2 regions of the Klebsiella sp. SYXHC3 genome follow, and region 2 is predicted to be linked to the other one. Evidence: predicted binding sites of a transcription regulator. Region 2 holds the regulator's gene; the other holds the start of a gene.
What was found. The regulator ArgR, encoded in region 2, controls arginine synthesis, uptake and breakdown. The targets are predictions, from matches to a motif close to ANTGAATAAAAATACANT.
Positions count from the first base shown of each region.

Region 1 (11,196 bases), on a different contig from region 2:
GCTGTCCAACGAAGGCTTTGTGGCCCGCGCGCCGGAAGCGGTTATCGCCAAAGAGCGTGAGAAGCTGGAAGGCTACGCGGAAGCGAAAGCGAAACTGATTGAACAGCAGGCAGTGATCGCCGCGCTGTAATCCTCCCGCCCCTTATCCCATCCGGTAAGGGGCGTTATTTTATGAAAGATCCTCGCTTGCACTCTCCCCGCCCGCAGTGTTATTAACAACATCATCCGTCATTATTATGTAATGAGTCTTCAAATGAATACGAGCGCAACCCTAACGCTATCCCTGCGCCGCATCACGGCCACTGATAATCCGGCGATTGCCAATGTTATCCGCCAGGTCTCCGCGGAATACGGTCTGACCGCCGACAAAGGCTATACGGTCGCTGACCCAAATCTGGATGAACTCTATGAGCTCTATAGCCAACCTGGCTCCGCTTATTGGGTCGTTGAGCAGAATGGCGAAGTGGTCGGCGGCGGCGGCGTGGCGCCGCTTTCGTGTAGCGAGTCCGATATCTGTGAGCTGCAGAAAATGTACTTTATGACCTCGGCGCGCGGCAAAGGTCTGGCGAAAAAGCTGGCGCTGATGGCGATGGATTACGCCCGCGAGCAGGGTTTTAAACGCTGCTATCTGGAAACCACCGCTTTTTTGAAAGAAGCGATTGGCTTGTATGAGCATCTCGGGTTTGAGCATATTGACGAGCCGCTGGGCTGCACCGGCCACGTCGATTGTGAAGTGCGGATGTTGAAAACGCTGTAACGCCTCGCTACCGTGGGCCTCCCCGGTAGCGCTGCGCTTATCGGGGCTACCCGCGGTGTCGTTTTTTGTCGGGTGGCGGCTAACGCCTTACCCGACCTACGGCCCGTGCTATTGCGAGCTAAAGCTCTCAACGCTCTCCCTCTCCCCAGGATTACTGAAACTGCCGGTGTTAGTGGCTACAGGGGCCGAATACCGCGGGCTACAACGCCGTCGGCACGCCGCTGTGGAAGCGGAACTCGGGCTCCGGGCGGAGGATCAATGCCGCTTCCGCCTCGCCAAGCTGGCGTACGCGCTCGCTGATATCTCCCCCCGCTATCATCTGCGCCAGATCCAGGTAGTCCTGATAATGCCGGGCCTCGGAGCGCAGCAACGACAGATAAAACTTCTGTAGATCATCATCCAGCCACGGTGCCAGCGCGGCAAATCGCTCGCAGGAGCGCGCTTCGATATAAGCGCCGCAAATCAGCTTATCGATTAGCATCACCGGCTCATGGGATCGCACCTCCCGGCGCATACCGCGGGCATAGTTGCTGGCGGTGATTTTGACGTAAGGGATATCCCGCGCCAGCATGATCTCACGCACCTGCCAGAAGTGGTGCAGCTCCTCTTTGATAAGCAGAATCATGCTGTCGAGCAACTGGCTGCCCCACGGGTCGTTGGTTCGCGGCATGGCGCTTTTGTTGATCCGTTTATGCAGAGCGACAAAATCCGGCTCCGGCCCACGGCGATAGGTAAAGTCTTCGTACGGTTTCAGGCATTCCAGTAGCTCGTCGGCGCCATCTTTATCGGCGACGTAGCGGCGTACCAGCAGCATGGCGTTTTGCGCCGCTTTCAGCTCGCATACCATATGGTCGGTCAACAGCAGCGGCAGGTTTTCCGGTTTACGGGCTTCGTCAATCCACGCCTGCGGCGTTGGGCAGTGCAGGAATGCTAAAATCGGGGAAAGTATTTGCGGGTAATCCATTGAAGCTCCAGGCTATACCCTAATCAGGACGGGTATATACGGCGGCAGACGCCGCCGTATCCGTTGACGACTTAGTGGCGTACGCCGTTATCGTCTTCGTCAATTAAATCTTCGTCATCTTCGCCGTCATCGTCTTCGCCGTTCGGGTCTTCGTAGTAGGTACCCCAACCGTCGTACTCGACGTTGAATTTTTCCGCCAGGTTCATCAGCTGTTCAACCTGGGCATCGATCAGATCGGCGTTGAGCGCGCTTTCGCTCAGGATATCGCAGCAGATCACCACTTCGCCTTCTTCGACTTCCAGCTCTTCCGGCTCGGTGACTTCATAACCCATCTTGAAGGCCTCTACCGCCACTTTTTCCAACGTTTCGAAATCGTCGGCAGAGAGATGATGCTCAATGGTATACAGCGCGTCCGGATCGCTGCCATCTTCCAGCAGCTCTTCGATAATCAGACGCGTTTCCTCACGCTGTTCTTCCAGTAGTTCCGGGTTTGCCATGGCTCGTTCCTCATAATGTGCGGCAGATACTCCTATTGTCACATACCGCCGTGATTGCCTCCACCTTCTGTGTAAAAGATTTCTAACTCGGGGTTGCAAATGAATATTCATACATATAAAGTGAATTTTAATTCAATAGTGGCGTTTGCCAGGTGAGGGAATTATGTCCGCGTTATATCAGAAGCATTTCTTGAGATTACTGGATTTTACTGCTGCAGAAATTACCGGCCTTGTCGACCTGGCCGCGCAATTAAAAGCCGATAAGAAAAACGGTATCGAGGCCCAGAAACTGAAGGGCAAAAACATCGCGCTCATCTTCGAAAAAGACTCAACCCGCACACGATGCTCTTTCGAAGTTGCCGCTTACGACCAGGGCGCCCGCGTGACCTATCTCGGTTCCAGCGGAAGCCAAATCGGCCACAAAGAATCCATGAAAGATACCGCCCGCGTGCTGGGCCGCATGTATGACGGTATTCAGTACCGCGGCTACGGCCAGGAGCTGGTGGAAACCCTGGCGGAGTATGCCGGCGTGCCGGTGTGGAACGGCCTGACCGATGAATTCCACCCGACGCAGCTCCTGGCCGACCTGCTGACCATGCAAGAGCACCTGCCGGGTAAGGCATTTAATGAAATGACGCTGGTCTACGCCGGCGACGCGCGTAACAACATGGGTAACTCCATGCTGGAAGCCGCCGCGCTGACCGGGCTGGACCTGCGCCTGGTGGCGCCGAAAGCCTGCTGGCCGGAAGAGGGTTTAGTGGCGGAATGCACTGCGCTGGCGAAAAAGCACGGCGGCAATATTACCCTGACGGAAGATATCGCCGCGGGCGTAAAAGGCGCCGATTTCATTTATACCGACGTGTGGGTATCGATGGGCGAGGCGAAAGAGAAATGGGCGGAGCGTATCGCCCTGCTGCGCGGCTATCAGGTGAATAAAGCCATGCTGCAATTAACCGGCAACCCGCAGGTGAAATTCCTGCATTGTCTGCCCGCGTTCCACGATGACCAGACCATTCTCGGCAAACAGATGGCGGCGGAGTATGGACTGCACGGCGGTATGGAAGTGACCGATGAAGTCTTTGAATCCCCAGCGAGCATCGTCTTCGATCAGGCGGAAAACCGTATGCACACCATCAAAGCGGTGATGGTGGCGACGCTTGGAAAATAACCATTAATCACGGTAGGTTCCCGGATAGCGCGCTACGCGTATCCGGGCTAACCGTTTTAAGCCATCAACACCTTCACCACCGCTTTGCGCACCTTCGCCGGCGCCCCGACCGCACAGAGCGGTTTATGCACTTCGCCTGGATAAAACACCACAAAATCGCCCTCGTTAAGGATAACGGTTTTCTCCTGCGCGCCCTCGGCGAGGAAGGCGATGTCTTTGTCCGCCAGCCAGTCAATCTGCGGCTCGCCTGCGGGTAAGGTGCTGAAGGTCATCCCTTCCTGACCGCGAAGTACAATTTGAATATCCAGATAGCGGGCGTGATACTCGGCGCGACGCTCGGCCTGTGCTTCGGTGCTGTCTTCAGAAATCAGATAGAACAGATTATTGCCGTCGATGTCGTGTTTGCCGAGCGGCGTCGACGCACTAACGTGGGCTTTAACATGCTCAATCGCCTGACGCAGCGCGTCCGGCAGCCAGGATTGCAGATGATGAATATTGCCGATAATCATAGTAGCCCTCAAATATAAAACAGCTTTTCATTTTTGTTTTATACGCTGCTTACCACTGCCAGACCACATTTTTATCGCGGTTTTTTGCGCTGGCGCAGCCTTCGCAGGCAAACGTTTCCCTGATTGTGGATTAATCGCTTGATTGCTCATCAAAGCTGCGTATAATGCCAGCCGTTTTGCCGGGAGGAAATATGGTCAATTGCGTACGACATTGCTGTGTCTTACCGCGTCTGAAAGCAGGCGCTGGCCTGGCGTTTTTCTTTCCGTTGCTCAATGAATTCTCGAAGCCCCTTATTTAAGGGGCTTTTTTTTTGCTCAGGCGTCAGGAGATAAGCATGGCTAACCCGCTATATCAAAAACATATCATTTCCATAAACGATCTCAGCCGCGAAGACCTCGAACTGGTGCTGGCGACGGCCGCAAAGCTGAAAGCCAATCCGCAACCCGAGCTGCTGAAGCATAAGGTTATCGCCAGCTGTTTCTTTGAAGCCTCCACCCGTACTCGCCTCTCTTTTGAAACCTCCATGCATCGCCTCGGCGCCAGCGTGGTTGGCTTCTCCGACAGCAGCAACACCTCGCTCGGCAAGAAAGGCGAAACCCTGGCCGACACCATTTCGGTTATCAGCACCTACGTCGACGCTATCGTAATGCGCCATCCGCAAGAGGGCGCCGCGCGTCTGGCAACCGAATTCTCCGGCAACGTACCGATTCTCAACGCCGGCGACGGCGCCAATCAGCATCCAACGCAAACCCTGCTCGACCTGTTCACCATTCAGGAAACTCAGGGCCGCCTTGAGAACCTCAATATCGCGATGGTCGGCGACCTGAAATATGGCCGTACCGTACATTCGCTGACCCAGGCGCTGGCCAAATTCAACGGCAACCGCTTCTACTTCATCGCCCCGGACGCGCTGGCGATGCCGCAGTACATTCTCGATATGCTGGATGAAAAAGGCATCGCCTGGAGCCTGCATAGCGCCATCGACGAAGTGATGGCAGAGGTCGATATTCTGTATATGACTCGCGTGCAGAAAGAGCGCCTGGACCCATCGGAATACGCCAACGTGAAGGCACAGTTCGTGCTGCGCGCCGCGGATCTCGAAGGCGCCCGCGTCAACATGAAGGTGCTGCACCCGCTGCCGCGCGTTGATGAAATCACCACCGACGTCGATAAAACGCCGCACGCCTGGTACTTCCAGCAGGCCGGCAACGGCATCTTCGCCCGCCAGGCGTTACTGGCACTGGTATTGAATAGCGAGCTGGCACAATAAGGGGGAATGAGAGATGACACACGACAATAAACTGCAAGTAGAAGCCATTAAACGCGGCACCGTGATCGACCATATCCCGGCCCAGGTCGGCTTCAAGTTGTTGACCCTGTTCAAGCTGACCGAAACCGACCAGCGCATCACCATCGGCCTGAACCTGCCGTCCGGCGAGATGGGCCGTAAAGATTTGATTAAAATCGAGAACACCTTCCTGACCGATGAGCAGGTCAATCAGTTGGCGCTGTATGCGCCGGACGCAACGGTTAACCGTATTGATGATTACGAAGTGGTGGGTAAATCCCGCCCGAGCCTGCCGGAGCGCATCAATAGCGTGCTGGTCTGCCCGAACAGCAACTGCATCAGTCACGCTGAGCCGGTTTCGTCGAGTTTCGCAGTGAAAAAACGCGCCGATGACATCGCACTCAAATGCAAATACTGTGAAAAAGAGTTTTCCCATTATGTGGTGCTGGCCAACTAATTGCGGTTGGTATTAATACCGGCCCTCCCTATAATGGCTACGACCTAATTACTGCAGTTCATCTGGAGATATTATGAGCAAAACTATTGCGACGGAAAAGGCACCAGCAGCTATCGGCCCATATGTACAAGGTGTTGATCTGGGTGGCATGATCATCACTTCCGGCCAGATCCCAGTAGACCCGAAAACCGGCAGCGTGCCGGAAGATGTCGCCGCGCAGGCGCGTCAGTCCCTGGACAACGTAAAAGCTATCGTTGAAGCCGCTGGCCTGAAAGTGGGCGATATCGTGAAAACCACCGTTTTCGTGAAAGATCTGAACGATTTCGCCACCGTGAATGCCGCGTATGAAGCGTTCTTCACCGAGCATAACGCCACTTTCCCGGCGCGTTCCTGCGTAGAAGTCGCGCGTCTGCCGAAAGACGTGAAGATTGAGATTGAAGCTATCGCGATCCGTCGCTAAGCGCTTCTCTGCCCTCACCCCAGGCGCTTGCGTCATCCACGGGGTGAGGGAAATGCCCTATTTTATCTTCGTTGCCCGCAGCAGTTTCTCCAGCGGATAGACCGCCGCAATCACCAGCTCATCCTGGGTTTTCGCCGCCGTATCCAGCTGCGCCTGGATTGAGGCGTACTCTTTATCGTCCAGCGTTCCCTGCCGCGCCACCAGATCGGTCAAGCGCAGCCCGAGGCTCGCCAGCTTATCAACCTGCTGCACCACCGGTTTAATCGTCGCCAGCTGATAGTTATTGTCGGTCAGCGCCAGCGCATCGCCGCTGTTGTTCTGCCAGCGGGTAAAGACGTGGCGCAGCGCATCGGCGCTCTCAGTATCCTCGGCATCGCTGATCAGCCGCTCCGCCCACTGGTTCAGGCTGCGTACGGTGTCGCTCTCCGCCGGCAGCGCATCGGCCAGCCGGTTCAGCGGTTCAAATTGATGGTAATTGTTCGCCTGGAACTTGAGATGTTGACGGGTGTAGTAATGCGCCGGCTCCAGCGCCTCGGCGAGGATCTGCAACGCCAGCGTATGCCTGCTGTTCGCCAGGCGGGTGAACTGCTCCAGCTGCTGAGTGTGCTGCTGCAGGCCGACGGAGACCGTTGACCAACTGTCCATCGCCTGCAGGCGCTGATACATATTGTCGCTGTCTTTGACGTCTTCGGCCGACCACAGCCGCTCCGCCACCGCAAAAGCCCGCGGCCACAGCTTGATATCGATGACCGGCGCGGCGACGTTTTCCGCCCACAGCGCCGCCTCGCCGCCGAGCAGATTCTTCTGTTGCTGCGCGTCGGGCAGCGTCGGCTGAATGCCCTGCGGTACGGCATCCAGCCGCTTACCGTCAATGGGATAACGGGTGTTGCCAAGCAGGAAGTAGCCTGCGAGCTTGTCGTCGTTAATGGTTAGCACCGGGCGGGTCTCGCCCATCCAGGTATCGACGCGGAACGTGACCTGATTGTCGCCGAGCCATTCAATCTCCTGCACGGCACGCCGTGATTTCCCTTTAAAATCAATAAATCCACGCCAGCCGCTATCGCCTTTTACCAGCGTAAAGCTGCCCTCAACCGCGCTGCCCTTCAGGCGCGGCATCGAAAACTGCCAGCTCTGGGCGCTGTCGTTATCGGTAATCGTATCCACACCGTTAAGCCCCTGCGGGATAATCTCATTACGATAGTGATAGGCGGTGTACTGCGGCTGGTCGAGGTAAAAACCGGTGGAGAGAATGCCGCGATAGCCGTGTTTGGCGACGTCGCCTAATGCGTCCTGCCCCTGCCAGGACTGAATCAGAATGCTCTTCGGTAAATCAGGGTGGTAGATTTCATCCCAGCCGACCATCTGCCGGTGATGTTTTTCGAGTAACGTCTCCAGGCGCCGGTTGAAGTACGCCTGTAGCGCGTGGCTGTCCGCCAGCCCCTTCTCTTTGAGGAATTTCTGAATGGCCGGATTGGCGCGCCACTGGCTATCATCGACTTCATCACCGCCGATATGCAGATACGGATCGGGGAAGATAGCCGCCAGTTCGCTGACCATCGCCTCGGCAAACGCGTAGGTGGCCTCTTTTGTTGGGTCGAGAACCGGTTTCAGCACACCCCAGTGGCGCTCCATCGCGTAAGGCCCCGGCGCGCTCATCAGCTCCGGATAAGCCACGGCGATCGCCGAGGCGTGGCCCGGCATATCGATTTCCGGCACCACGCGAATACCGCGTTCGGCGGCATAGCGCACAATGTCTTTCATCTGCGCCTGGGTATAAAACAGGCCGTCGCTGGCCTGCTGCTGCAGCTTCGGATAGCGGCTGGAGGCGAAGCGCCAGCCCTGATCGTCGGTCAGATGCCAGTGCAGTACGTTAAGCTTCGCCGCCGCCATACCATCAATCTGCCGCTTGATCGCCGACAGCGGCATAAAGTGACGGGCGGAATCCAGCAGCAGTCCACGCCACGGGAAGCGCGGCGCATCGTCAATGGCGACATAAGGAATGGTGGTGCCGTCAGGGCCGTTTTGTACCAGCTGTAGCAGCGTTTCCATGCCGCGCAGCGCGCCAAAACGCGTATTGGCTTTCAGGGTCGCGCCTTCGGCGTTAACGGTTAGCTGATAGCTTTCGTCGCTATCAGGCTGCGGCAGGAAAGGCACTTTCTTATTGACGATCACGTTAATGGTTGGGCTTTTTGCCGGCGCCGTCTGCGGCTGTAGCGTCCAGCCGGTTTGCCGCGCAAGACGTTCACGCCAGCGAGTTGTCGCCTCGCCCAGATCGTCGCCGCTGACGTTGATCGTCAGCTGATTATTTAGCGCCAACGCCCCCTGCGCCTGCGGGCGCTCCACATGGGCGGGCCACGGCATCAGCGGCAGATCGCCTGCCGGAGCGGCAAGCGCCATGCTGCTCAGTAATATTCCGCTGGTCAGCAGACTGTAACGCACGGTGTTAATCATCAATGTTCCTTTTTATGACGGGCCAAAAAAAGCAAAACATTGGGTTAACATGCGCACAAAATTGCGTCAATACATGGCGATGACGGGCTTCACAACTTGATGAGATTTAAGAGAAATACCGGTAAGCCCCTCTGCCGAACGGCAAAGGGGCGAAACCGCTACTGCCAGCCGTAGCGGCGGCTGTAGAAGCCTTTAACGGTCTGGGTCAACACCATGTAACCCGCCAGAATCGCCACCAGCCATGGGAAATAGCTGAGCGGCAGCGCCTGCAGCTGCAGGTAGCCCGCCAGCGGCGAGAACGGCAGCGCGATCCCCACCGCCATCACCAGCAGCGTCATCGCGAACAGCGGCCACGCGGCGCGGCTCTGGACGAACGGAATGCGGCGGGTACGAATCATATGCACAATTAGCGTCTGCGACAGCAGCCCTTCAATAAACCAGCCGGACTGGAACAGGGTCTGCATCTCGACGCTGTTGGCGTGGAACACCCACCACATCAGGCCAAAGGTGAGGATATCGAAAATCGAGCTGATTGGCCCGAAGAAGACCATAAAACGCCCGAGATCGGCCGGATTCCAGCGCTGCGGTTTACGGATCTGCTCATCGTCGACGTTATCAAACGGAATCGCCACCTGGGAGACATCGTACAGCAGGTTCTGAATCAACAGGTGCAGCGGCAGCATCGGCAGGAACGGCAGGAAGGCGCTGGCCACCAGCACGCTGAAGACATTGCCGAAGTTGGAGCTGGCGGTCATTTTGATGTACTTGAGCATGTTGGCGAAGGTGCGGCGGCCTTCGATAACCCCCTCCTCCAGTACCATCAGGCTTTTTTCCAGCAGAATGATATCCGCCGCCTCGCGGGCTATATCCACCGCCCCGTCAACGGAAATGCCAATATCCGCCGCGCGTAGCGCCGGGGCGTCGTTAATACCGTCACCCATAAAGCCCACCACGTGACCTTCGCGTTTCAGCAGCGTCACGATGCGCTCTTTATGCAGCGGCGCCAGGCGCGCGAACAGCGTGGTGCGTTTCGCCAGCGCTGCCAGTTCGTCGTCGCTCATGGCTTCAATCTGGCTGCCAATCACCACTTCGCCCGCATCCAGCCCCACTTCATGACACACTTTCGCCGCCACCAGTTCGCTGTCGCCGGTGAGGATTTTTACCGTAATGCCGCTGGCCTTTAACGCTTTCAGCGCCGGGGCGGTGGTCTCTTTCGGCGGATCGAGGAAGGCGATGTAGCCTTCGAGGATCAGGTCGGATTCATCCGCACGCTGATAGTCGCCTTCCCGCGCCGGCAGGTATTTGGTCGCCACCGCCACCACCCGCAGCCCCTGACGGTTCAGGGTATCGGTCACCCGGCGGATACGGCGCAGCATGGTGTCGTCCAGCGGTACGATTTCACCGTTGTAGCGCACCTGAGTCGAGACGTTGAGGATCTCCTGCAGCGCCCCTTTACAGATCAGCTGATGCGCCTCGTTCTGCTCTTTCACCACCACCGACATGCGGCGACGTTCGAAGTCGAACGGGATCTCATCCACCTTCTGCCAGCGTTCCGCGAGACCGCGGGCGGCATCCAGCTCTACCCCTTCCAGCACCGCGGTGTCGAGCAGGTTTTTCAGCCCGGTCTGGTAATGGCTATTGAGCCAGGCGGTGTGCAGGACTCTCTCACTGGATTTACCGGAAACATCAGTGTGGTTCTCCAGCACGATTTTATCCTGGGTCAGGGTGCCGGTTTTATCGGTGCAGAGGATATCCATCGCGCCAAAGTTTTGAATGGCGTCGAGGTGTTTGACGATCACTTTTTGTTTTGACAGCTTCACCGCCCCGCGCGCCAGCGTCGAGGTGACGATCATCGGCAACATCTCCGGCGTCAGGCCGACCGCCACCGACAGCGCGAACAGCGCCGCTTCCCACCAGTCGCCTTTGGTGTAGCCGTTGATCAGCAGCACCACCGGCGCCATCACCAGCATAAAGCGGATCAGCAGCATGCTGACCCGGCTGATGCCTTTCTGAAAGGCGTTCGGCTCGCTTTCCTGCTCGCTGACGCGCCCGGCAAGCTGGCCGAACCAGGTGTTGCCGCCGGTGGCGTAGACGATAGCCTGCGCCGAGCCACTCACCACGTTGGTCCCCATAAAGCACAGGGTGTCGCATTCCAGCGGATTGGTTTGTAGCGGATCGCGGGTGCGCGCGACTTTTTCAACCGGCAGCGATTCGCCGGTCAGCGAGGCCTGAGCGACAAACAGGTCGCGCGCCACAATGATGCGCAGGTCAGCCGGGATCATATCTCCCGCCGATAGCCTGACAATATCGCCCGGCACCAGTTGGTCGATGGGTAGTTCGAGCCAGCGGCTCTCGCCCTGTTCGTTGATGACCCGCAGCACCGTGGCGGTATTGCTGACCATCGCCTTCAGCGCATCCGCCGCTTTGGTCGAGCGCGCTTCCTGGATGAAGTTAAGCAGCGTCGAGATGCCGACCATCAGCGCGATAACGCCCGCAGCGAACAAATCTTCAGTGGAATAGGAGACGATGCCGAGCACCGTCAACAGCAGGTTGAACGGGTTGCGATAGCAGGTCCACAGATGAACCCACCACGGCGACGGCTTCTGCGCCGGGATTTGGTTATCGCCGTGCAGGGCGATTTTCG
Region 1 covers NZ_JBXUNG010000010.1:56,806-68,001, forward strand. The annotation lists gene AC2CGP_RS20160 (valine--tRNA ligase) at 1-130, shown strand, start outside; gene AC2CGP_RS20165 (GNAT family N-acetyltransferase) at 254-757, shown strand; gene miaE (tRNA isopentenyl-2-thiomethyl-A-37 hydroxylase MiaE) at 957-1,721, opposite strand; gene rraB (ribonuclease E inhibitor RraB) at 1,793-2,218, opposite strand; gene argF (ornithine carbamoyltransferase) at 2,382-3,386, shown strand; gene AC2CGP_RS20185 (YhcH/YjgK/YiaL family protein) at 3,443-3,895, opposite strand; gene AC2CGP_RS20190 (pyrBI operon leader peptide) at 4,087-4,194, shown strand; gene pyrB (aspartate carbamoyltransferase) at 4,231-5,166, shown strand; gene pyrI (aspartate carbamoyltransferase regulatory subunit) at 5,180-5,641, shown strand; gene ridA (Rid family detoxifying hydrolase) at 5,715-6,101, shown strand; gene AC2CGP_RS20210 (beta-N-acetylhexosaminidase) at 6,159-8,552, opposite strand; gene mgtA (magnesium-translocating P-type ATPase) at 8,711-11,196, opposite strand, start outside.
Region 1: a site for ArgR is predicted at 2,338-2,355, ahead of argF (ornithine carbamoyltransferase). Genes of this name have one in related genera too.

Region 2 (11,196 bases):
GGCTTCTGCACTTTCCCAATCCTTCATATGTTGACGCATAATTTCCGCAAGCATGAGGAAATAACGCTGTGTTGCCTGAGCAATATTGCCCGCATCGCCGCGGCTAATGGCTCCGGCCAGTTCATGTAGTATCAGTGCCGATTCCTGGCTATCGTCTTTCAGATACAGGATGACATAAGAGATATATCCATCCAAAAATTGCTGATAAGCCTTCGCCAGATAGCGGTTATCAAGATAGGAAATCAGCAACTGATGAAATTCCAGTTCGCGAGTTTTGTCGCCAGGCTGCGCCAGCGCTTGTGCGCGCCCGAGCAGCAATTCCCCCTGGTTTGCCGGCACCAGAGTGAACAATTCGGCAGCCATCACCGCGATCACGCGAAAAATTTGGCTAACATCATCAGGCACCAGTTTTGATACCTGCATATGGCGGTTAGGCAAGCGCACCAGAAAGCCCTCTTGTTCAAGGGACTGCAACGCTTCTCTAACCGGCATACGTGAAAGCCCTAGCTGCTCGGCAATACTCTCCTGCGCCAGCTCATCTCCCGCTTTCATCGCTCCGGACAGAATTTGATAGCGAATGATTTGCGTAATGTGGTCCCTGGTCTGCTTTCGTTCGATCTTTTTCACAACGTCCTCATTGCTTAGGGCTTAAGACGCGGGGATTTTAGCAGATTTAGCCGCCAGGCGGCGCATTCGGCAGGGATATGAGGCGATAAAAAAGCCGGAACGACGGTTCCGGCTTTTCTGCTAAGTAGACATTACTTATTCACGAAATCTTCGCCGAGGGCGATATCTTTCTTCAGCGTATCCAGCATGCCTTCCAGCGCCTGCTGTTCAAAAACGCTAAGTTTACCGATGGACTGGCGCTCTTCCACGCCATTTTTGCCCAACAGCAGCGGCTGCGAGAAGAAACGGGCATACTGGCCGTCACCTTCGACATAGGCACATTCAACCACGCCTTTTTCACCCTGCATTGCACGCACCAGTGAGAGCCCGAAACGCGCAGCGGCCTGGCCCATCGACAGCGTCGCCGATCCGCCGCCCGCTTTCGCTTCCACGACTTCCGTCCCGGCGTTTTGAATACGTTTGGTGAGATCCGCGACTTCCTGCTCACTAAAGCTGACGCCAGGGATCTGCGACAGTAAAGGCAGAATAGTGACGCCAGAGTGGCCGCCAATGACCGGAACTTCAACCTCTGTTGCCGACTTGCCTTTCAGCTCGGCGACAAAAGTATTAGAACGAATGATATCGAGGGTGGTAACGCCAAACAGTTTGTTTTTATCGTACACACCGGCTTTTTTCAGCACTTCGGCGGCGATAGCGACGGTGGTATTTACCGGGTTGGTGATAATACCGATGCAGGCCTGCGGACAGGTTTTTGCGATCTGCTGCACCAGGTTTTTAACGATACCGGCATTAACATTAAATAAGTCGGAACGATCCATGCCGGGCTTACGCGCGACGCCGGCGGAAATCAGCACCACATCAGCGCCTTCCAGCGCCGGGGTGGCATCTTCACCGGAGAAACCTTTGATTTTTACATCTGTGGGAATATGACTTAGATCTACCGCCACGCCCGGCGTAACCGGAGCGATGTCGTACAACGAGAGCTCTGAACCTGAAGGCAGTTGGGTCTTAAGTAGTAGGGCAAGCGCCTGGCCGATTCCACCAGCGGCGCCGAGGACTGCAACTTTCATCCTAAACTCCTTATTATGGTTAATATAGTCTTTCGTTATTCCGTCGCCTGGACCTTAATTCACAAGATGAACAATTACAATAATTATGGCTGAAGAATGCGGGGTACGCGCAATGATGCAGCAAATTCGCATTTTTCTTCCTGAGACTGGCCATCCAGCAAAGCCGTAGTACCGGATCGACTATTGGTTACAATACACCCAGCTCGCTCGGCAAAACAATATCAATTTCATAACATTTATTTCACTTTTACAGCGATTTACCCGCTGTGATGCAGGCATGTTCCTCATCAGGGTTATTTGCTAAAATATGCGCCTTTCATAACATTATTTACGCTATTCCTTTGCGGATTATTTGCATAAAAATGCACTTGTATGCATAATGATGTTGTTTTTACCACCATAATCTGGGTGACTTATGCGTAGTTCGGCAAAACAAGAAGAACTGGTTAAAGCGTTTAAATCGCTGCTTAAAGAAGAAAAATTCAGCTCGCAAGGCGAAATCGTTCAGGCGCTGCAGGAAGAAGGTTTCGAGAACATCAACCAATCGAAAGTTTCCCGCATGTTGACAAAGTTTGGCGCCGTTCGCACGCGTAACGCCAAAATGGAAATGGTCTACTGTTTGCCTGCCGAACTCGGCGTGCCGACGACCTCCAGCCCGCTGAAAAATCTGGTACTGGACATCGATTATAACGATGCGGTGGTGGTGATTCACACCAGCCCCGGCGCGGCGCAGCTGATCGCACGCCTGCTGGATTCCTTAGGCAAAGCCGAAGGTATTCTGGGTAGTATCGCGGGGGATGACACTATCTTTACCACCCCTGCCCGCGGTTTTTCCGTTAAAGATCTCTACGACGCGATTCTGGTCCTGTTCGAACAGGAACTCTAAGCGCTCCCCCTCTGGTTCCTGCCAGAGGGTTCTTCCCCGCAAAATGCTATCCCCCAAACCTTCAAATAAAGCAGCATTTTTTTAACATTTAGTGTGGTTTTCCACCTCTATACATTCCTTTACCGAATGATAACGGCTAAAGCGCACAAAAGATCAAATCGCAATATCTATTTGATTTAAATATAAATAATTATGACATTCACCCCATGAATGACATTTCTAATTCTTATACGTTATAAAAACGACATTTCTTGGAAATTATTTACACTGAAAACAATTAGCATGGTATTAATATTTTTGGTGATTAGTGTATACTTGATTTTGTGATGAGGGTCACGAAACAAAGCCCCCTAATAATAAAATTCGACGAGGTGAACATCATGAAAATCAAAACCACTGTAGCCGCACTCAGCATGCTATCCGTACTGTCCTTTGGCGCTTTCGCCGCTGATTCAATCAACAGCACTCAAGCGGAAAGCCGCCAGTCACTGGGCACCGTATCTATCGGCGCGGTAGGTTCTTCCCCGATGGATATGCATGAAATGCTGAACAAAAAAGCACAAGAAGAAGGTGCTTCTTCTTATCGCATTATCGAAGCTCGCACCGGCGACCATTGGCACGCCACTGCTGAACTTTATAAATAAGCTTTAACGATTGTCGGTCATTAACTGAAACAGTATCTCTTCAGCGGCCTGGGTTCATACGAAATCTCCCGCCGCTGCACATAAGGTTGGAGTCAAGATTATGAAAAGCGCAATTATCATCGCATCCCTGGGTCTGGCATCAGTTCTCTCTTTCGGCGCAAGCGCAGCCGTACAGCAAGTGAATGCCGATCAAGCACAAAACCTGCAACCAATGGGCACTATCTCTGTATCGCAAGTAGGTAGCGCGCCAATGGATATGCGCCAGGAACTCGCGGCTAAAGCCGAGAAAGAAGGCGCCAGCAGCTACCGCATTATTGAAGCTCGTACCGGCGACAGCTGGCACGCGACTGCTGAGTTGTACAAATAAACCCTCGTCGTCTTATCCGACGACTTGCCCCCGCCTGCCGGGGGCTTTTTTATGCCCAACGGGCATTGAAACGTAGTTGTCCTTCCAGCTCCTCTTCCGCTTCATCGAACAGCAAAATTAACGCGCCAAAGCGACGACGCTGTTTTTCATCCAGATGGACAAATTCAATCTCCAGCGGGAACGGTAAGCGCCCTCCCGTCACCGCGCTCCACAGCGCGTCAAGGTTATCCACCTGCTTATCCGGTAGCGCGAAGGCGCGGGAAAACTCACGATAGAAATCCTGTTGCTCAGCTATTTCATCAAAATCAAAGGTATAAATAGTCATTGCCCGCCGCCCCTTCCGCTCTGTCCCTCTACACCAAATAAGTATAGCGATAAAAAAACCGACGCCGGGGCGTCGGTTCGCAGGTTAGCTATTGGTGAGCACGTGCTGATATTTTTTCAGCATATCCACCAGCCGTCGCACCGGTTCAGTGACCTGGGGCGAAGCCTGCCAGTGAAGGAGTTTTTCCTGATAAACATCAAGCTCTTCCAGCAGACGGGTAAAGTAACGGCGGCGCTTATCGTCGCTGCCGGCGGAGATAACGTGATCGGCGGTTCGCCGCAGCTGGCGGTGGAAGGCCGACAGATCCTCGTTTACCGGTACCGGGGCATCGCGTAGACGCTGGTGCGCGATAATCAGCGTCAACGCTAACCGAAAGCGGGCGATATCGCCGGGAAACTTGTTCAGCAGTAAAAACAGCTGTTGATACAGCGCCGGCAAATGGTTCTCTTTTCGCCTTGCGCTGTTAGTAGTGAGCGAAGAGACCGCCGCCGAGACGAACTGGTTCAATAACACCCGTCCGGTGCGTGCCTGCGAGTTATCACGCACTAACAGAATCACCATCAGCGCGAGGAAACAGCCGACAATCTGCCCCAGGGCGCTATCGAGGAACTGGCTAAACTGGAACTGCATCGGGTTATCCAGCACCAAAATGTTGATGGTGCTCGCTAAAGCCCCCAGCGATCCCAACCGCCGCTTTTGTACCTCAATGCCGATAAAGAACGCCATCGCGGCAAGGCTGATACACAATAGCAGCATGCTCTGTTGCGTCGCAGGCATGACGACAAGGAAGAACAGCGCGCCGAGCGGTAAAGCGGCAAGGGTGCCATAGAGGAAGTCTAAGGCCACCATCCGCGGGTTAGGCAGACGCATCGCCAGCGCGGTCACCACGGCAATCATGACCATCGCCCCGCTACCGGATGTCCAGCCGGTCCATAGCCAGAACAGGGTGCCGAGAATACAGGAAATGGAGGTTCGCCAGAAGTTAACCATCGCGTGGTGACGTTCGGCGGACTCAACCTTCACCACCGTCTCGCCGCGTAGAACTTCATCTTCAATACGGCTGATTTTGGTGTTGCCAACCACGCCGCGCTTGAGCAGCAGGTAACGCGTCGCCGCGCCGACCCAGCTATAAATAGTGACCGGCGTATTGTGTTCACCTTTCCATGTCAGGAAGCGGCGCATACGCTTAAGCTGTTGATGCACATCCTGTACCGTTTCCACTGGCTCAGCGAACAGCTCGCGGTAGTCGTCAGTCACCATCTCCGGGCGTGAGTTCTGGATCAGATAGGTTTCGCAGGCCTGAGTAATCAGCGTCAGCGATAGCGTGTTGATCGCCTTTAGCCGCTGGTTTACCTTCGACCAGCGCGAAGATTCCATGATCAGATTGCCGCGCATTCCTTCCAGTGCGGCAGTACGGCGCACCAGCGCTCCCCAGGCTTTGTCCACCACCTCGCTATCGCCATGGGCGACACAAAGCTGCATCAGGCGATACTGATCCAGTAGCAGGTTATCCAGTTCGAGGTCGATCTCTTTTTTGATGGAGCGCGGGGAAAATAGCAGGTCAGCGACGATGGCGCTGACGATCCCGATGACGATTTCGCTACAGCGCTCAACGGCAAACTGCGGCGCCAGCATCGGGTCGGTATGAATGGTGATGATGATAATCAGCGCCGTATAACCCGCCAGCCCCCAGGCGTAGGAGTTTTCCACCTTCACCAGCGAGGAGATCCAGGTGCAGAAACCGGCCCAGAGACAGCAGACCAGCATCATCAATAGCGGCGCGCGGATCATGAGGATAATGATCGCCAGCGCGGCAATACAGCCGATAAACGTCCCGGCAATACGCAACATTCCACGGTAACGAATCGCCCCGGAATAGGGTTCACCGCCGGCGGCAAATGCCGGGCCGGCGGTCACGATAGCCGCGGTCAGTACGGCCCAGCGCGGCGTCTCAAGCTGAAAATGAAAGCCGACAAACAGCGCCAGCACCACCGCGCATGCAAGCTTAATCGCAAAGCGGAGATGCCGGGGAGCAATGGTATAGGTCCCCATGGCGATTAACCAAACTCACGTAAGCGCATGGCGACTTTCTGGAAGAAGTTGGCCTGGCTGGCGTCGCGATCTTCTTTACCGGTAATGACGACGGTTGCGGTGGTGCCCGACGGCCAGAGGTTGCCCTGCTGCTGGTCAAGACGAATACGTACCGGCACGCGCTGCGCCAGACGCACCCACTCAAGGTTGGAGTCAACAGAGGCCATCCCTTTTGTATCGCTGCTGCTACTGGCGTTAGTCACGCCCGCGGCAACGCTGTCAACGGTACCTTTTATCACCTTACTACTGCCGAGCGGAGTGATTTCGGCGCGATAACCCGGACGCACGCCTTCCAGCTTAGTCTCTTCCAGGTATGCCATCACGTAGAAGGTATTTTGTTTCACCAAAGCGACCGCGGTCGAACCGCGGGTTATGAATTCGCCGGCGTAGACGTTCAGGTTGGTCACCCAGCCGTCGGCCGGCGCGCGAATCACCGTGCGTTCGAGATCCAGTTTGGCTAAATCGCGGCTGGCCACCGCTTTCGCCAGCTGATGCTCTACGGTTTGCAGCACGTTGTTGGCCTGGTCAATCTCTTCGCGCGACATCGCCTGCACGCCGAGCTTGTTACGGCGCCCGGCTTCAACGCGTTTTTCCTGAGCCAGCGTCTGGTAATAGGAGACATCGGCTTGCGCCTCCGCCAGCGCTTTTTGGTAACGAGGTTGGTCAATAACGAACAATACCTGGTCTTTCTTAACCAGTTGGTTATCCTTGACATTCACCTGTGAAATGAGCCCGGACACATCCGGGGCGATGGCGACGATATCGGCGCTAAAGCGCGCATCGCGCGTCCACGGCGACGCGGTGTAGTACACCCATGCGCGAAAAATAGCGATAAACGCCAGAATAACCAGTATCACAGTGATGGCAGTACGCAGGATATTTCTTGTTAGTGTTTTCACATCGACCTCAAACGAACAAGCGCGATATCAGATAAAACAGACAGCAATACAGCGCAGTATTAAACAGTGCAGGGTGCCAGACAAAATCATAAATACCGGTCGGAACCAGCAAACGGTGCACCAGCCAGAAGATGGCTAGCGACAATAGCAGCTCAAAGAAGATCGGCGGAAACGATAAGCCGAAAATCACTATGACAGGAAACAGACTCATGATGACCTTGATAAGAAGCGTACAGGTGGTAGCGTGATGCGTTTATTATGTAGCTAACTATATATTAACGTAACAATTGCAGCCTTATCTATAATATGTGATCTAAATCACTTTTAAGCCAGAGTGAATAATGGAACGACTAAAACGCATGTCGGTGTTCGCCAAAGTGGTTGAGCTGGGCTCTTTCACCGCCGCCGCACGCCAGCTCCAGATGAGCGTTTCATCTATCAGCCAGACCGTTGCTAAACTGGAAGACGAGCTACAGGTAAAGCTGCTCAACCGCAGCACCCGCAGCCTGGGCTTAACAGAAGCGGGTAAAATTTATTACCAGGGCTGCCGAAGAATGCTCTTTGAAGCGCAGGACGTCCATGAACAGCTGTATGCCTTCAACAATACTCCAATCGGCACGCTGCGCATCGGTAGCTCTTCAACTATGGCACAGAATGTGCTGGCGCGCATAACCGCCGACATGCTCAAAGAATATCCGGGTTTATCGATTAATCTGGTGACCGGCATCCCTGCGCCAGACCTGATTGCCGATGGCCTCGACGTGGTAATACGCGTCGGCGCATTGCAGGATTCCAGCCTCTTCTCACGGCGGCTGGGCTCGATGCCGATGGTGCTCTGCGCGGCGAAAAGTTATCTTCAGCACGCGGGATGCCCGGAAAAACCGGCGGATCTCGCCAGCCACTCGTGGCTGGAATATAGCGTACGGCCAGATAATGAGTTCGAAATTATCGCCCCGGAGGGGATCTCAACACGCCTGATCCCACAAGGGCGTTTCGTCACTAACGATCCGATGACGCTGATCCGCTGGCTGACTGCCGGCGTTGGCGTGGCCTACGTTCCGCTGATGTGGGCGATCGACGAGATCAATCGCGGTGAACTGGAGATCCTGCTGCCGAGCTATCAATCGGATCCGCGGCCGGTCTATGCGCTGTATACCGAAAAAGACAAACTGCCGCTGAAGGTGCAGGTATGTATTAACTATCTGACGGATTATTTTGTCGAGGTGGCGAAGATCTATCAGGGAATGCACGGGCGCGGGATGACCCGTTAATTGACATCCCGGCAGCGGCTTCGCGCCGCCGGGACCAGCCGTTATCAGGCGGTGCCGCCAACGGTAAGGTTGTCGACTTTCAGCGTCGGCTGGCCGACGCCGACCGGCACGCTCTGCCCTTCTTTACCGCACACGCCAACGCCGCTATCCAGCTTCAGGTCGTTACCAACCATAGAAATCTGCTGCATCGCTTCGATACCGGAACCGATTAGCGTCGCGCCTTTGACTGCCTTGGTCACTTTGCCTTTTTCAATCAGGTAAGCTTCCGAGGTCGAGAAGACAAATTTACCGGAGGTGATATCCACCTGGCCGCCGCCGAAGTTCGGCGCATAGATACCGTAATCGACCGATTCGATAATCTCCTGCGGCGTCGACTTACCGGCCAGCATATAGGTGTTGGTCATCCGCGGCATCGGCAGATGCGCATAGGATTCACGGCGACCATTACCGGTCGGCGCAACGCCCATTAAACGCGCGTTGAGCTTATCCTGCATATAACCTTTCAGGACACCGTTTTCGATAAGCACATTGTATTGACCCGGCGTACCTTCGTCATCAATCGCGACCGAACCACGGCGATCGGCCATGGTGCCGTCATCCACGACGGTGCACAGTTCAGAGGCGACTAATTCGCCCATGTGACCGCTGAAGACCGAGGTGCCGCGACGGTTAAAGTCACCTTCCAGACCGTGGCCAACGGCTTCATGCAGCAGCACGCCAGGCCAGCCCGCGCCAAGCACCACCGGCAGCATTCCGGCTGGCGCGGCAACCGCGGACAGATTGACTAATGCCATACGTACCGCTTCACGCGCCCAGACATCCGCCCGTACGTCGCCATCCAGCGGCGCAAGGAAATAATCATAGCCAAATCGCCCGCCGCCACCGCTGGCGCCGCGCTCGCGTTTGCCGTCTTCCTCCACCAGCACGCTTACGGAGAGGCGAACCAGAGGACGGACATCAGCGGCCAGCGTCCCGTCCGTTGCCGCCACCAGGATAAGCTCGTAGACGCCGCTCAGGCTGGCGGAAACTTCCTGCACGCGCTTATCGGCAGCACGCGCCACCTTATCAACGCGGCGCAGGATATCCAGTTTCTCTTCGCGGCTCATGCTCTGTAGCGGATCGACGCTGGTATAGAGAGTGCTGTATTCCACCGCGCCGAGCGTCTGCACTTTGCCGTCGCCATGGTCGCGGACGATAGTACGCGCCGCCTGGGCACTCTGTTCAAGCGCCAGTTTGCTGATTTGGTCCGCATAGGCAAAACCGGTTTTCTCGCCGCTTACCGCCCGGACGCCTACGCCCTGGTCAATATTGTACGACCCATCTTTAATGATGCTGTCTTCCAGAACCCAGGATTCGTGATAGCTCGACTGAAAATAAAGATCGCCGTAATCGAGACGGCGCTCAGCCAGTTGGCCAAGAATGGCAAACAGGTCCTGATGGTTCAGGCCATTTGCCGACAGTAATTGTTCACTTACCAGGTTCAAACTCATCGTTACGCTACTCGTTTGTTGCCGCCTGACATAGGGGAATGCCACGCGGCGAAAAAAATGACGGGGATAAAATGCCCTCTATTGAGAGTGCGATAATTCCCCGTACTCGTCAAATCATTGCTTTTTGTTACTGCGCGCCTGGCGCAGCACTTCATTGATTTCCGGCTGATCGATTGGACCCGTAATGCGATAGCGCAGAATCGACACTTTGTTCCACAGCGGCCCAAGCACCTTGCTGGCGGCAAACACCGCCGCGCCGACGATCGGGTTGACGGCGAATGCCGCCGCTACGCCGACGGTGGCCGAAATTTCCGGCGCCACCACCGCTTGTAAATCTAGACGACGACGCACCAGATCGACCGAACCTTTCATCGCGATGTCGGCTTCGAGCCCATCCACCAGCGTATCATCCGTATTCAGCACGCCGTCTTTAATCCACGCCGTACTGCGAATCGAATCAAACCAGAACCCTTCCTGGAAGGTGTCGCTGAAATCGAAGCGTAGCTTACGCAGCAGCGCGTCAACGCTCAATAGCCTTAACAACTGACCGGCATGACCGGTGCTCAGGTCAGTAAACTCGCCTTTGCCGAGGCGGCTTTTGAGGATCCCGTTCAGCGAAGCGACATCAGGCTGCCATGGCGGCGCGCGCCAGTGCAGATCGTAATCGACATCAAACGACGACCCTTTCACCGGCGTCGAGACACCGAAGAAGTTGACGAAGTCGTCCGTTTTATTGCCATGAAGCTTGCCTTTCAGCGAGGTACGTACGCCGCCTGGCGCATTTACCCAGACGCCATCGGTAGTGAGTCGGCCAAATCCGGTATCCACCAGGCCATTACTAAGGGTGAGCGTATCGCCCTTGATATCGAAGTCACCGTCGATTCGTCCATATTTTTGCCCCCACAGCCAGCACTCTTTACAGCGCAGCTGTAAATCCGGCCAGCCGCGGAAATCCAGACGGGTATCAGCCAGCGGGCCGCTCTCTTTTTTCGCCGTGCCGCTGTTATCGCTGGAAGGGTTGTAATAGAGGTAGCGAATAGCTGCCAGCCAGGGGGCATTCTTATGCATCGTCAACGTGGCATTGATTTCACGCCCCTGCGCCTCCACCTTCGAGCCGCTACCGTCAGGCTGAGAGACCAGACTGACGTTATTCCAGTTCTGCCCGGCGAAGGCCAGCGACGGTGTACGAAGCGTCACGCGCTCCGGGAAAGCCATATTACTGCTCACTTCGTTGACAGCGCCTTGCTGGAACAACGCCAGCCATTGCGCGCCATCCATCGCCGGCATGTTGAGCTCGACGCCTGATGCTTCAGGCAGCGACGGAATCGCTTTGCTGTCGGAGGTCAGAATCGCCCGATCGAGCGTCAGCTTGTTATTCAGTAACCAGCGGCTATTGACGTGGTTCTTGCTGCCGATGTTGCCGGTCAAATCGAAGCTGCTTAAGCCGCCGGTCACGTTGATTTTCACCGGCAACGGCTCACCCGCCGATTTATTCACCGGCGCAGGTAAGTGACTACTCACATTTT
Region 2 covers NZ_JBXUNG010000017.1:25,485-36,680, reverse strand. The annotation lists gene AC2CGP_RS23820 (GntR family transcriptional regulator) at 1-627, opposite strand, end outside; gene AC2CGP_RS23825 (GntR family transcriptional regulator) at 1-11, opposite strand, end outside; gene mdh (malate dehydrogenase) at 759-1,697, opposite strand; gene argR (transcriptional regulator ArgR) at 2,113-2,583, shown strand; gene yhcN (peroxide/acid stress response protein YhcN) at 2,964-3,227, shown strand; gene yhcN-B (DUF1471 family stress response protein YhcN-B) at 3,328-3,594, shown strand; gene AC2CGP_RS23795 (barstar family protein) at 3,644-3,919, opposite strand; gene aaeB (p-hydroxybenzoic acid efflux pump subunit AaeB) at 4,004-5,971, opposite strand; gene aaeA (p-hydroxybenzoic acid efflux pump subunit AaeA) at 5,977-6,909, opposite strand; gene aaeX (p-hydroxybenzoic acid efflux pump operon protein AaeX) at 6,917-7,120, opposite strand; gene aaeR (HTH-type transcriptional activator AaeR) at 7,251-8,180, shown strand; gene tldD (metalloprotease TldD) at 8,225-9,670, opposite strand; gene yhdP (AsmA2 domain-containing protein YhdP) at 9,785-11,196, opposite strand, start outside.